DNA from 3 places in the Nocardioides aromaticivorans genome. Region 1 is predicted to be linked to each of the others. Evidence: riboswitches for the same ligand, from Rfam matches in the RefSeq annotation. Region 1 holds a riboswitch; each other region holds the start of a gene.

Region 1 (3,266 bases):
TTCGAGCCGGGCGACGTCGTCTGGCACTCCCTGGGCTGGCGGGAGCACGCCGTGGTGCGCGCGGGCGAGAGCGCCATGAACGGCGTCGGGACGCTGCGCGTGCTCGACCCGGGCGACGCGCCGCACCAGCACTTCCTCGGGCCGCTCGGGCCGATGGGCCTGACGGCGTACGCCGGCCTCGCGGTCGTCGACGGCCTCAGCGGCGGGCGGGTCCTGTGGGTGTCGGCGGCCGCCGGAGCCGTCGGCTCCCTGGTCGTCCAGATCGCCCGCAACCTCGGCCACCGGGTGGTCGCGAGCGCCGGATCGGACGAGAAGGTCGCCTGGCTGCGCGACGACCTGGGCGTCGCGGCGTTCAACCACCGGTCCGAGCCGTTGGGGGAGGCGCTGGCACGCCTGGCCCCCGAGGGCATCGACCTGTACTTCGACAACGTCGGCGGCGAGCACCTCGAGGCGGCGCTCGACGCGATGACCATGCACGGGCGCATCGCCCTGTGCGGCTCGATCTCGGACTACGAGTCGGAGCCCACCGGTCCGCGCAACATCTTCCTCGCGACCGCCAAGCACCTGACGCTGTCCGGCTTCCGCGGCAGCCTGCACCTCGACCTGCTCGAGGAGATGCAGCAACGGATGGCCGGCTGGATCCGCGACGGCCGGCTGGTCGCACCCGAGACCGTCTACGACGGCCTCGAGCAGGCCCCGCGCGCGATGGCGGACATGCTCGCGGGCCGCACGACCGGCAAGACGCTGGTCCGCCTCGGCTGAGTCGACCTCGACCGGCCGCCACCACCAACGAGAGGAAGCACCACCATGGGTCGTTTCGACGGGCGAGTCGCCGTCATCACCGGAGCAGCGCGCGGGATCGGGTTCGGCACCGCCACCCGGTTCGCCGAGGAGGGCGCGTCGGTCGCGATCGTCGACCTCGACGAGACCGCGGCCGCCGAGGCCGCCGCGAAGCTGCCGCTCACCGAGGGTGCGAAGGCCATCGGCGTGGGCGCCAACGTCTCCGACGGCGCGTCGGTCGACGCCGCCATCGAGCGGGTCGTCACCGAGCTGGGTGGGATCCACGTCCTGGTGAACAACGCGGGCATCACCCGCGACAACCTCCTGTTCAAGATGACCGAGGAGGACTGGGACCTGGTGATGGGGGTGCACCTCAAGGGTGCGTTCTTGATGACCAAGGCCGCGCAGAAGCACTTCGTGGAGCAGAAGTACGGCAAGGTCGTGAACATCTCCTCGATCTCGGCGCTGGGCAACCGGGGGCAGGCCAACTACTCGGCCGCGAAGATGGGCGTGCAGGGCTTCACCCGCACCCTGGGCATCGAGCTGGGCCCGTTCGGGATCAACGTCAACGCGGTCGCGCCGGGCTTCATCGCGACCGAGATGACCGACGCCACCGCGGCCCGGCTGAAGATGGACGTCGACGAGTTCCGCCGCCTCAACGCCGACGCCGTCCCGGTCAGGCGGGTCGGTCAGCCGGACGACATCGCGGCCGCGGTCACCTTCCTGTCGGCCGACGAGTCGTCGTACGTCACTGGCCAGACGCTCTACGTCGACGGCGGCGCCAGCATCGGCTGACGCAGGCGTGCCGTCCGCGCCGGAGGGGAATGGGACCCGGGCGGCCACGACCTGTAGCCTCGCCGCACACAACTCCACACCGGCCGTTCGAAGCCGCAGCAGGAGAGACCCCGCCTGACCCGATGGGTCGCGACGGGGCGCCGTAGGAGCAACTCTCCCCGAGAAACTCTCAGGCCCCATCACTGCGCGGCGAGGCAACTCTGGAAAGACAGGACCCATGTCCTGCGCCCACGGTGCAAGCCGCTCGTCGCGGTGAAGCTCTCAGGCACCCATGACAGAGCGGGGAGGCAGACCAGCAGGGTGCCGTGCACCCTCGACCCCGGGAGCCTCCGCATGGCAACGAACGACCCCACCCCGCGCACCACCCCGCTGCACGCGGTCCACACCGCACTGGGCGCCAACTTCACGGACTTCGCCGGCTGGCAGATGCCGGTCCGCTACAGCTCGGAGCTCGCCGAGCACCGGGCCGTGCGCACGACGGCGGGCCTCTTCGACCTCACCCACATGGGCGAGATCGAGCTGACCGGCCCGGGTGCCGGCGCCGCGCTCGACCACGCCCTCGTCGGTCGTCCGTCGGCGATCGGCGTCGGCCGCGCCCGCTACTCGATGATCTGCGCCGAGGACGGCGGGATCATCGACGACCTCGTCGTCTACCGCCTCGCCGAGGAGCACTACCTCGTCGTCGCGAACGCCAGCAATGTCGCCGTCGTCGCCCCCGAGGTGGCCGCCGGCGCCGACGGGTACGACGTCGAGGTCCGCGACACGTCGGAGGAGTGGGCGCTGCTGGCGGTCCAGGGCCCGGCGTCGGCCGCGATCGTCGCGGAGCTGACCGAGCTCGACGTGCCGTCGCTGAGGTACTACGCCATCGACGCCGGCACGGTCGCTGCCCCTGACGGCGCAGTCGAGGTGCTGCTCGCGCGGACGGGCTACACCGGCGAGGACGGCTTCGAGGTCTACTGCCGGCCGTCCGACGCGGAGGCCGTCTGGGCCGCGCTGCAGCAGGCGGGGGAGCCGCACGGCCTCGTCCCCGCGGGCCTCGCCTGCCGCGACACGCTGCGCCTGGAGGCGGGGATGCCGCTCTACGGCCACGAGCTGAGCCGCGACACGACGCCGTACGAGGCCAACCTGGGCCGGGTCGTCGTCCTCGACAAGCCGGACGGCTTCGTCGGGCACGAGGCGCTCGCGAAGCGCAAGGAGCAGGGCCCGGAGCGCGTGCTCGTCGGGCTGGTCTCCACCGGCCGCCGCTCGCCGCGCGCGGGCTACCCGGTCGTCGACCCGGCCACCGGCGCCGAGGTCGGCGAGGTCACCAGCGGCGCGCCGTCGCCGACGCTGGAGAAGCCGGTCGCGATGGCCTACGTGCCGCCGCACCTCGCGGCGCCCGGCACCCGGGTCTCCGTCTTGCTGCGCGGCTCCCTCGAGGACGCCGACGTCGTCGAGCTCCCCTTCTACACCCGCAACCGCTGACCCACCTCGAGGAGAAGACGATGAGCAACCCCACGAACCTCCAGTACTCCGCCGAGCACGAGTGGGTCGCCCTCGACGGCGACACCGCGCGTGTCGGCGTGACGGCCTACGCCGCCGACGCTCTCGGCGACATCGTGTACGTCGACCTGCCGGCCGTCGGCGACACCGTCACCGCGGGCCAGACCTGCGGCGAGCTCGAGTCCACCAAGTCCGTCAGCGACCTCTAC
Region 2 (3,266 bases), 290 kb from region 1:
GAAGACCTCGATCGGCTCCTGGCCGACGAACGCGGGCAGCCGGCCGACCTCGTGGCCGTACCGGTACTGGCCGGTGACGCCGATCAACGGTTGGGGGAGCGAAGGTGGGGTCCGCAGGTTCACGGGCGTCCTTTCGATGGTTCGGATGCGGAGGTCACGTGCCGGTGGCGATCAGGTCGACGTCCGGCCCGGCCTTCCGGGAGACCTGGACCGCGGCGTTGCGAACGGCGCTCGCGATGGCGTCGATCTTCAGGGTTCGTGCGGAGCCCGCTACCGAGATGGCGGCCACCGCCCGACCGGACGGGCCGAGGATGGGGGCGGCCACGCAGACGAGACCCTCCCGGCACTCCTCGCGGTCGAACGCCACCCCTTCCTGGCGCGCAGCCTCGAGCTGACGGAGGAACATGCCCGGCAGCGCGATCGATCGCGTCGTCGTCGGCCGGAGTCCACCGTCGAGGACGCGCTTGACGGCCGTCCGGTCCGACCGGGACAGGATGGCCTTTCCGAGGCCGGAGGTGTGTGCGTTCAGCCTGCTGCCCACGCGCGACGGTGTCGAGGTGGAGCGGTGCCCGTAGATCTTGTCGAGGTAGACCACGTCGGTGCCGTCGAGGACGCCGAGGTGGACGTTCTCGTGCGTGAGCTCGTAGAGCTCGGAGAGGTACGGCAGCGCGACCTCGCGCAGGACGCCCGCTCCGCCGCGCAGGGCCACTGCTCCGAGGCGGAGCATCGGAGCGCACAGGTACCAGTCCATGCCGTCCCGGTCGACGAGCCCAGCGTCGCGCAGCACACCGAGCAGGCGATGGGCCGTCGACTTCGGAACGCCGGCGATGTGCGCGAGTTCGGTGAGGGTCGCGCCGCCTGCGGCGTCGCCGAACGCGGTCAGGAGCGAGATCGCCTTGCCGACAGACCCGCCGTCAGGAGTGCTGTGCTCAAGAGTGGGGACTGATACGTCTAATGGTCGTGCCCTCATACCAATACCGTACGCCGTTGATGTGTGCTGCGCCACCCCCAACTTCGGAACCGGTGCCACAGAGGCGCGGGGCCAGCCAGGAAGTGGCCGGTCAGGCGCCGGCACGTGTCGTGGCTGGCGTGTCGACGTGGCCCTCGACGGCGTCGAGCATGTCGCGCAGGGTGCGGGTGAGCGCGCTGACCTTGCGGCCGGAGAGCTGACTGATGATCGCGGACTCGACGGCGTGGAACTCGGGATGGACCTGCTCCGTCAGCGCGGTGCCCTTGTCGGTCAGGCGGAGCCGGACCAGGCGACGGTCCCGCTGGTCGCCCTCCCGGAGGAGCAGCCCTCGGCCCTCGAGGGTCTTCACTACCCCGGTCAGCGTGGCCTTCGAGACGTCGGCGCACTCGGCGACGTGTCGGGTCTCGACGCCGTCCGAGTTCCACACGACGGCGAGGACGATGAACCCGGTCCAGGTCAGGTCGTATCGGCGCAGGACGCGGTTGGTGAGCTCGGAGCGGACTGCGTTGGCCACTCGGAAGAGGTCGGACAACGGGCTGGCGGCAGCGAAGTCAAAGGGCGAGTTGCCGACCTGGCCGTTCATGCGGGCTCAGTTTCCGCGGGCGGTCGGAAGGGGCATCTGGCCATCCAAGTCCGGGCGTCGGGAGCTGGGAAGCGTGACGTTCCACGCCCCAGAACCGCGCGGGTTTCGGTGGAGACCGGACGAGGCGGACCGCACGTGGCGTTCCGCGGTCCGGCACAGCGTCCTGGCCACGGCGGGCCGGGCCGTGCTCCAGTGGGTGTTGCCAGACAGTCGGTGCCGGGCGTGACGAGGCTCGGCTACGGTGTGGGCGACGTACAACTGAACACCGGCCGTTCGAAGCCGAAGCAGGAGAGCCCCCGTCTGGCCTGATGGGTCGGGACGGGGCGCCGTAGGAGCAACTCTCCCCGAGAAACTCTCAGGCCCCATCACTGCTCGCGCGAGGCAACTCTGGAAAGTCAGGACCCGTGTCCTGCGCCCACGGTGCAAGCCGCTCGTCGCGGTGAAGCTCTCAGGCACCCATGACAGAGCGGGGAGGCAAGCGAAGCAGGGTGCAGTGCACCCTCGACGACGGGAGCCTCCGTGTCCTCGAACGACCCCACCCCTTTCGGGACCCCCTTCAGCGAGCGCCACATCGGCAGCGACGCTGCCGCGCAGGCGAAGATGCTGGCCGAGATCGGCTACTCGAGCCTCGACGACCTGATGGCCGCAGCGGTGCCGGCCGGCATCGTGTCGCCGGAGCCGCTCCGGCTCCCGCCCGCGGCCAGCGAGGCCGAGGCGCTCGCAGAGCTGGCCGCGCTGGCGGGCCGCAACGACGTCGGCGTGGCGATGATCGGCTGCGGCTACCACCCGACCATCACGCCCCCGGTGATCCGCCGCAACCTGCTGGAGGCGCCGGCCTGGTACACGGCGTACACGCCCTACCAGCCGGAGATCAGCCAGGGTCGGCTCGAGGCCCTGCTCAACTTCCAGACCGTCGTCGGCGACCTCACCGGCCTGCCGACGGCCAACGCCTCGCTGCTCGACGAGGCCACGGCCGTGGTCGAGGCGATCCTGCTGATGCGCCGAGCGTCGCGGTCGAAGTCCCCGCGGGTGCTCGTCGACGCGGACACGTTGCCGCAGACGCTCGCCGTCATCGGCACCCGCGCCGAGGCGGTCGGGCTCGAGGTCGAGCTCGTGGACCTGGACGGGCCGCTCCCGGAGGGCGACTTCTTCGGCCTGCTGGCGTCGTACCCCGGCTGCTCGGGGGAGGTCCGCGACCTGCGCCCGCTCGCCGACGACGCACATGGCCGGGGCGCCGCGGTGGCGGTCACCTGCGACCCGCTCGCGCTGACCCTGCTCACGCCGCCCGGCGAGATCGGCGCCGACATCGCGGTCGGGTCGACGCAGCGGCTCGGCGTCCCGATGTTCTACGGCGGCCCGCACGCCGCCTTCATCGCCGTGCGCGAGGGCCTCGAGCGGCACCTGCCGGGCCGCCTCGTCGGTGTCTCGATCGACGCGTCCGGACAGCCGGCGTACCGCCTCGCGCTGCAGACCCGCGAGCAGCACATCCGCCGCGACAAGGCGACGTCGAACATCTGCACCGCGCAGGTGCTGCTGGCGATCACCGCCGGGATGTACGCCGTTTACCACGGGCCCGACGGCCTGCGCCGGATCGCCGGCCAGGTTCACGCCCGCACCGCCGAGATCGCCTCCGAGCTGGAGGTGCGCGGCGTGCGGCGGGTCAACCGGCACTTCTTCGACACCGTCGTCGTCGAGGTCGCGGACGCCGTTGCC
Region 3 (3,266 bases), 2.0 Mb from region 1:
AGTCGCGGTTCGAGAGCCGCGCGAGGTAGCGCAGCATCGAGGTCTCGTTGTGATGGGTGTTGAAGACCGGGTGGGTCAGGAACTCCGTGGTCCGCTCGAGGTCCTCGGGCAGCCCGGCGTCGCCCTCGGCCGACACCTCCGTCACCCCGAAGGCACCGAGGACGGCGGCGAGCGTGGCCTCGCCGGCGGACTCGCCGAACGAGATGCCGACGGTGTCGCCGTCGACCGGCCGCAGGTGGATGCCGGCCTCACGGGCGGCCGTGACGACCGCACCGGAACGACCGGGGACGCGGACGTTGAGGGTGTCGAAGAAGGTGTCGTTGACGACCTCGATGCCGGCGGCCTCGAGGGACGCGGCGGCCCGGCGGGCGAGGCCGTGGATGTCGGCCGCAATCTCCTTCAGGCCCTGCGGACCGTGGTAGACGGCGTACATGCCGGCGGTCACGGCGAGCAGCACCTGGGCGGTGCAGATGTTGGACGTCGCCTTGTCGCGGCGGATGTGCTGCTCGCGGGTCTGCAGGGCGAGCCGGTACGCCGGGCGTCCCTCGGCGTCGACCGAGACGCCGACCAGGCGCCCGGGCAGCTGGCGCTCGAGGCCCTCGCGGACGCTGATGAAGCCGGCGTGCGGGCCGCCGTAGAACAGCGGGACGCCGAAGCGCTGGGCCGAGCCGACCACGACGTCGGCGCCGAGCGTGCCGGGCGCCTCGAGCAGGGTCAGCGCGAGCAGGTCGGCGGCGACGACCGCGAGGCCGCCCCGCTCGTGGACCGCGTCGATGACCGGCTTGATGTCGGCGATCCGGCCGGAGGCGCCGGGGTACTGGATCAGCACGCCGGAGACATCGCCCTCGGGCAGGCCCTCGGTGAGGTCGGCGACCACGATCTCGATCCCGATGCCCTCGGCGCGGGTGCGCACGACGTCGATGGTCTGCGGCAGCGCGTCCGCGTCGACGACGAACGGGCCCGAGGCCTTGCGGTTCGCGCGGAACGCCAGCGCGACGGCCTCGGCAGCCGCCGTACCCTCGTCCAGCAGGGACGAGCCGGCGGTGGTCAGCCCGGTCAGGTCGGAGACCATCGTCTGGAAGTTGATGAGCGCCTCAAGGCGGCCCTGCGAGATCTCCGGCTGGTACGGCGTGTAGGCGGTGTACCAGCTCGGGTCCTCGAGCACGTTGCGGCGGATCACGGCGGGCGTCACGGTCGCGTGGTAGCCCAGGCCGATCATCGGCTCACCGGGGACGTTGGCCGCGGCCAGGGCGCGCAGCTCGGCGGCGGCGGTCTCCTCGTCGGCGGCCGCCGGCAGGTCGAGCTCCTCGCCGGACCGGATGGACTTCGGCACGGCCGCGTCCATGAGCGCGTCGATCGACGCGTAGCCGAGACGGTCGAGCATGGTCGCGACCTGGTCGTTGTCGGGACCGATGTGGCGGTTGACGAAGGGGGCACTCATCAGCAGGCAGGCTTCCTCGGGATCGAAAAGGATCGAGCCCTCCCCCTCTGTCGGCGCGTCGCTGCGCCTCCAGAGTTGCCTGCTCCGCACGGTCCGGGCGCCTGAGAGGTTCCGGGGAGGAATTGCCCCTTCGGCGCAGGCCCACGTCAGCGACGTGTCCTGACTCTCCCGTGCGGGATGAACAGCAGCTACAGGTTACAACGCCTAGCCGGCGTTCCTCGCAGCGCGACGCGCGGCGAGCTCGTCGCCGGCCACGTCCTCGGCCTGCTCGGTGTCGCTGGCGCTCTCGCTCGGCAGCTGGGCGAGGGTGCCCTCGATCTCGCGCCAGACACCGCCGATGGCGATGCCGAACACGCCCTGGCCGCCCTGCAGGAGGTCGATGACCTCGTCGTTGCTGGTGCACTCGTAGACCGAGGCGCCGTCGCTCATGAGCGTGACCTGGGTCAGGTCGTCGGTGCCACGCTCACGCAGGTGCCCGACCGCCGTACGGATCTGCTGCAGCGAGATGCCGGCGTCCAGCAGGCGCTTGATGATCTTGAGGATCAGGATGTCGCGGAAGCTGTAGAGGCGCTGCGAGCCGGACCCCTTGGCACCGCGCACGCTCGGCTCGATCAGGCCGGTGCGCGCCCAGTAGTCGAGCTGGCGGTAGGTGATGCCGGCCGCGTTGCACGCGGTCGGACCGCGGTAGCCCAGGTCGCTCGGCAGCGGGGAGACGTCGTCGGTGAAGAGCAGCCCCTGCTCCTCGGCGGCAGCGGTCGCCGCGGCCGTGTCCTGACCGACCTTCTCGGGCTGCTGCTCGTTCACGGGGTCCTCCGCAGGGGTTCGATCAGGTGGGTGATCAAGGGGTGGTCGCGCAGGCATTGCACGGCTGTCATTCGACTCTTCAAGGTACGGCGCCGATGACGGGCCGGTCAAAGACGTCGCCGGGCGTGTCGTCAAAAACCCTCAGCCTCAACTTGAGGCTGAGGGAACTCCCGTCACTGTCCTGCTTCGAAGTCCTCGGGCGAGACGTGGTCCAGGAACTCCCGGAACGCCTCGACCTCGTCCTCCTCCTCGGCCGGCGCCGAGATCCCCGCCTCGGCCAGGACCTCCTCCGAGCAGTAGATCGTCGTACCGGTGCGAAGGGCGAGGGCGATCGAGTCCGACGGGCGCGCGCTCACCTCGGCACCCGACGCCAGGACCAGCGTCGCGAAGAAGACGCCGTCCTTCACGTCGGTGATCCGCACCTCCGACAGCTCTCCCCCGGTCGCCGCGAGCAGGTCCCTCATGAGGTCGTGCGTCAGCGGTCGAGGGGGGACGACGCCCTGCTGGGCGAACGCGATCGCGGTGGCCTCCACGGCGCCGATCCAGATCGGCACGTAGCGGTCCCCGACGGTCTCGCGCAGCAGCACGATGGGCTGGTTGGACGGCATCTCCACCCGGACTCCCAGGACATCCACCTCGCGCATGCCTCAACACTACTCGGGGTGGGATGAGGTGGGAGTGGTGGCTGCGTGGGGGTCGCGCAGGTGTTGCGGTTTGGGACCAAACCGCAACAATCCAACGCCCGGAGCTGCAGTTCCTGCCCAATCCGCGGCCTCGCCGGATCCCCGCGACCCGCCGGCCCTCAGATCCGGCGCAGGCCCGCCTTGACCAGGGTGGCGTGCAGCCGCACGGACAGGGCGGCGATCTCGCTCACGGCCTCCTCGGCACGCGCGGCGGCGCCGGCGTCGCGGCCGCGGCGGGGGGCGACGACCTGCTGGATGAGCCCGACCTCGCGGTCGGCGGCCGCCCGGAAGCCGCGCAGGTGGCGGGGCTCGATGCCGAAGTCCGCCAGCTCGCTGGC

The links. Region 1 has a riboswitch for glycine ahead of gcvT (glycine cleavage system aminomethyltransferase GcvT). Riboswitches for the same ligand answer to the same signal wherever they lie in the genome.
Region 2: another riboswitch for glycine. It lies ahead of gcvP (aminomethyl-transferring glycine dehydrogenase); the one in region 1 lies ahead of gcvT (glycine cleavage system aminomethyltransferase GcvT).
Region 3: another riboswitch for glycine. It lies ahead of gcvP (aminomethyl-transferring glycine dehydrogenase); the one in region 1 lies ahead of gcvT (glycine cleavage system aminomethyltransferase GcvT).

What each region holds. Positions count from the first base shown of each region.
Region 1 covers NZ_JACBZM010000001.1:2,553,315-2,556,580, forward strand. The annotation lists gene BJ993_RS12010 (NADP-dependent oxidoreductase) at 1-762, shown strand, start outside; gene BJ993_RS12015 (SDR family NAD(P)-dependent oxidoreductase) at 808-1,575, shown strand; glycine riboswitch at 1,664-1,770, shown strand; glycine riboswitch at 1,771-1,863, shown strand; gene gcvT (glycine cleavage system aminomethyltransferase GcvT) at 1,909-3,039, shown strand; gene gcvH (glycine cleavage system protein GcvH) at 3,060-3,266, shown strand, end outside.
Region 2 covers NZ_JACBZM010000001.1:2,264,815-2,268,080, forward strand. The annotation lists gene BJ993_RS10650 (gamma-glutamyl-gamma-aminobutyrate hydrolase family protein) at 1-123, opposite strand, end outside; gene BJ993_RS10655 (IclR family transcriptional regulator) at 155-970, opposite strand; gene BJ993_RS10660 (MarR family winged helix-turn-helix transcriptional regulator) at 1,062-1,553, opposite strand; glycine riboswitch at 1,931-2,028, shown strand; gene gcvP (aminomethyl-transferring glycine dehydrogenase) at 2,073-3,266, shown strand, end outside.
Region 3 covers NZ_JACBZM010000001.1:4,554,089-4,557,354, reverse strand. The annotation lists gene gcvP (aminomethyl-transferring glycine dehydrogenase) at 1-1,441, opposite strand, end outside; glycine riboswitch at 1,521-1,622, opposite strand; gene BJ993_RS21835 (MerR family transcriptional regulator) at 1,646-2,245, opposite strand; gene BJ993_RS21830 (bifunctional nuclease family protein) at 2,419-2,889, opposite strand; gene ftsR (transcriptional regulator FtsR) at 3,048-3,266, opposite strand, start outside.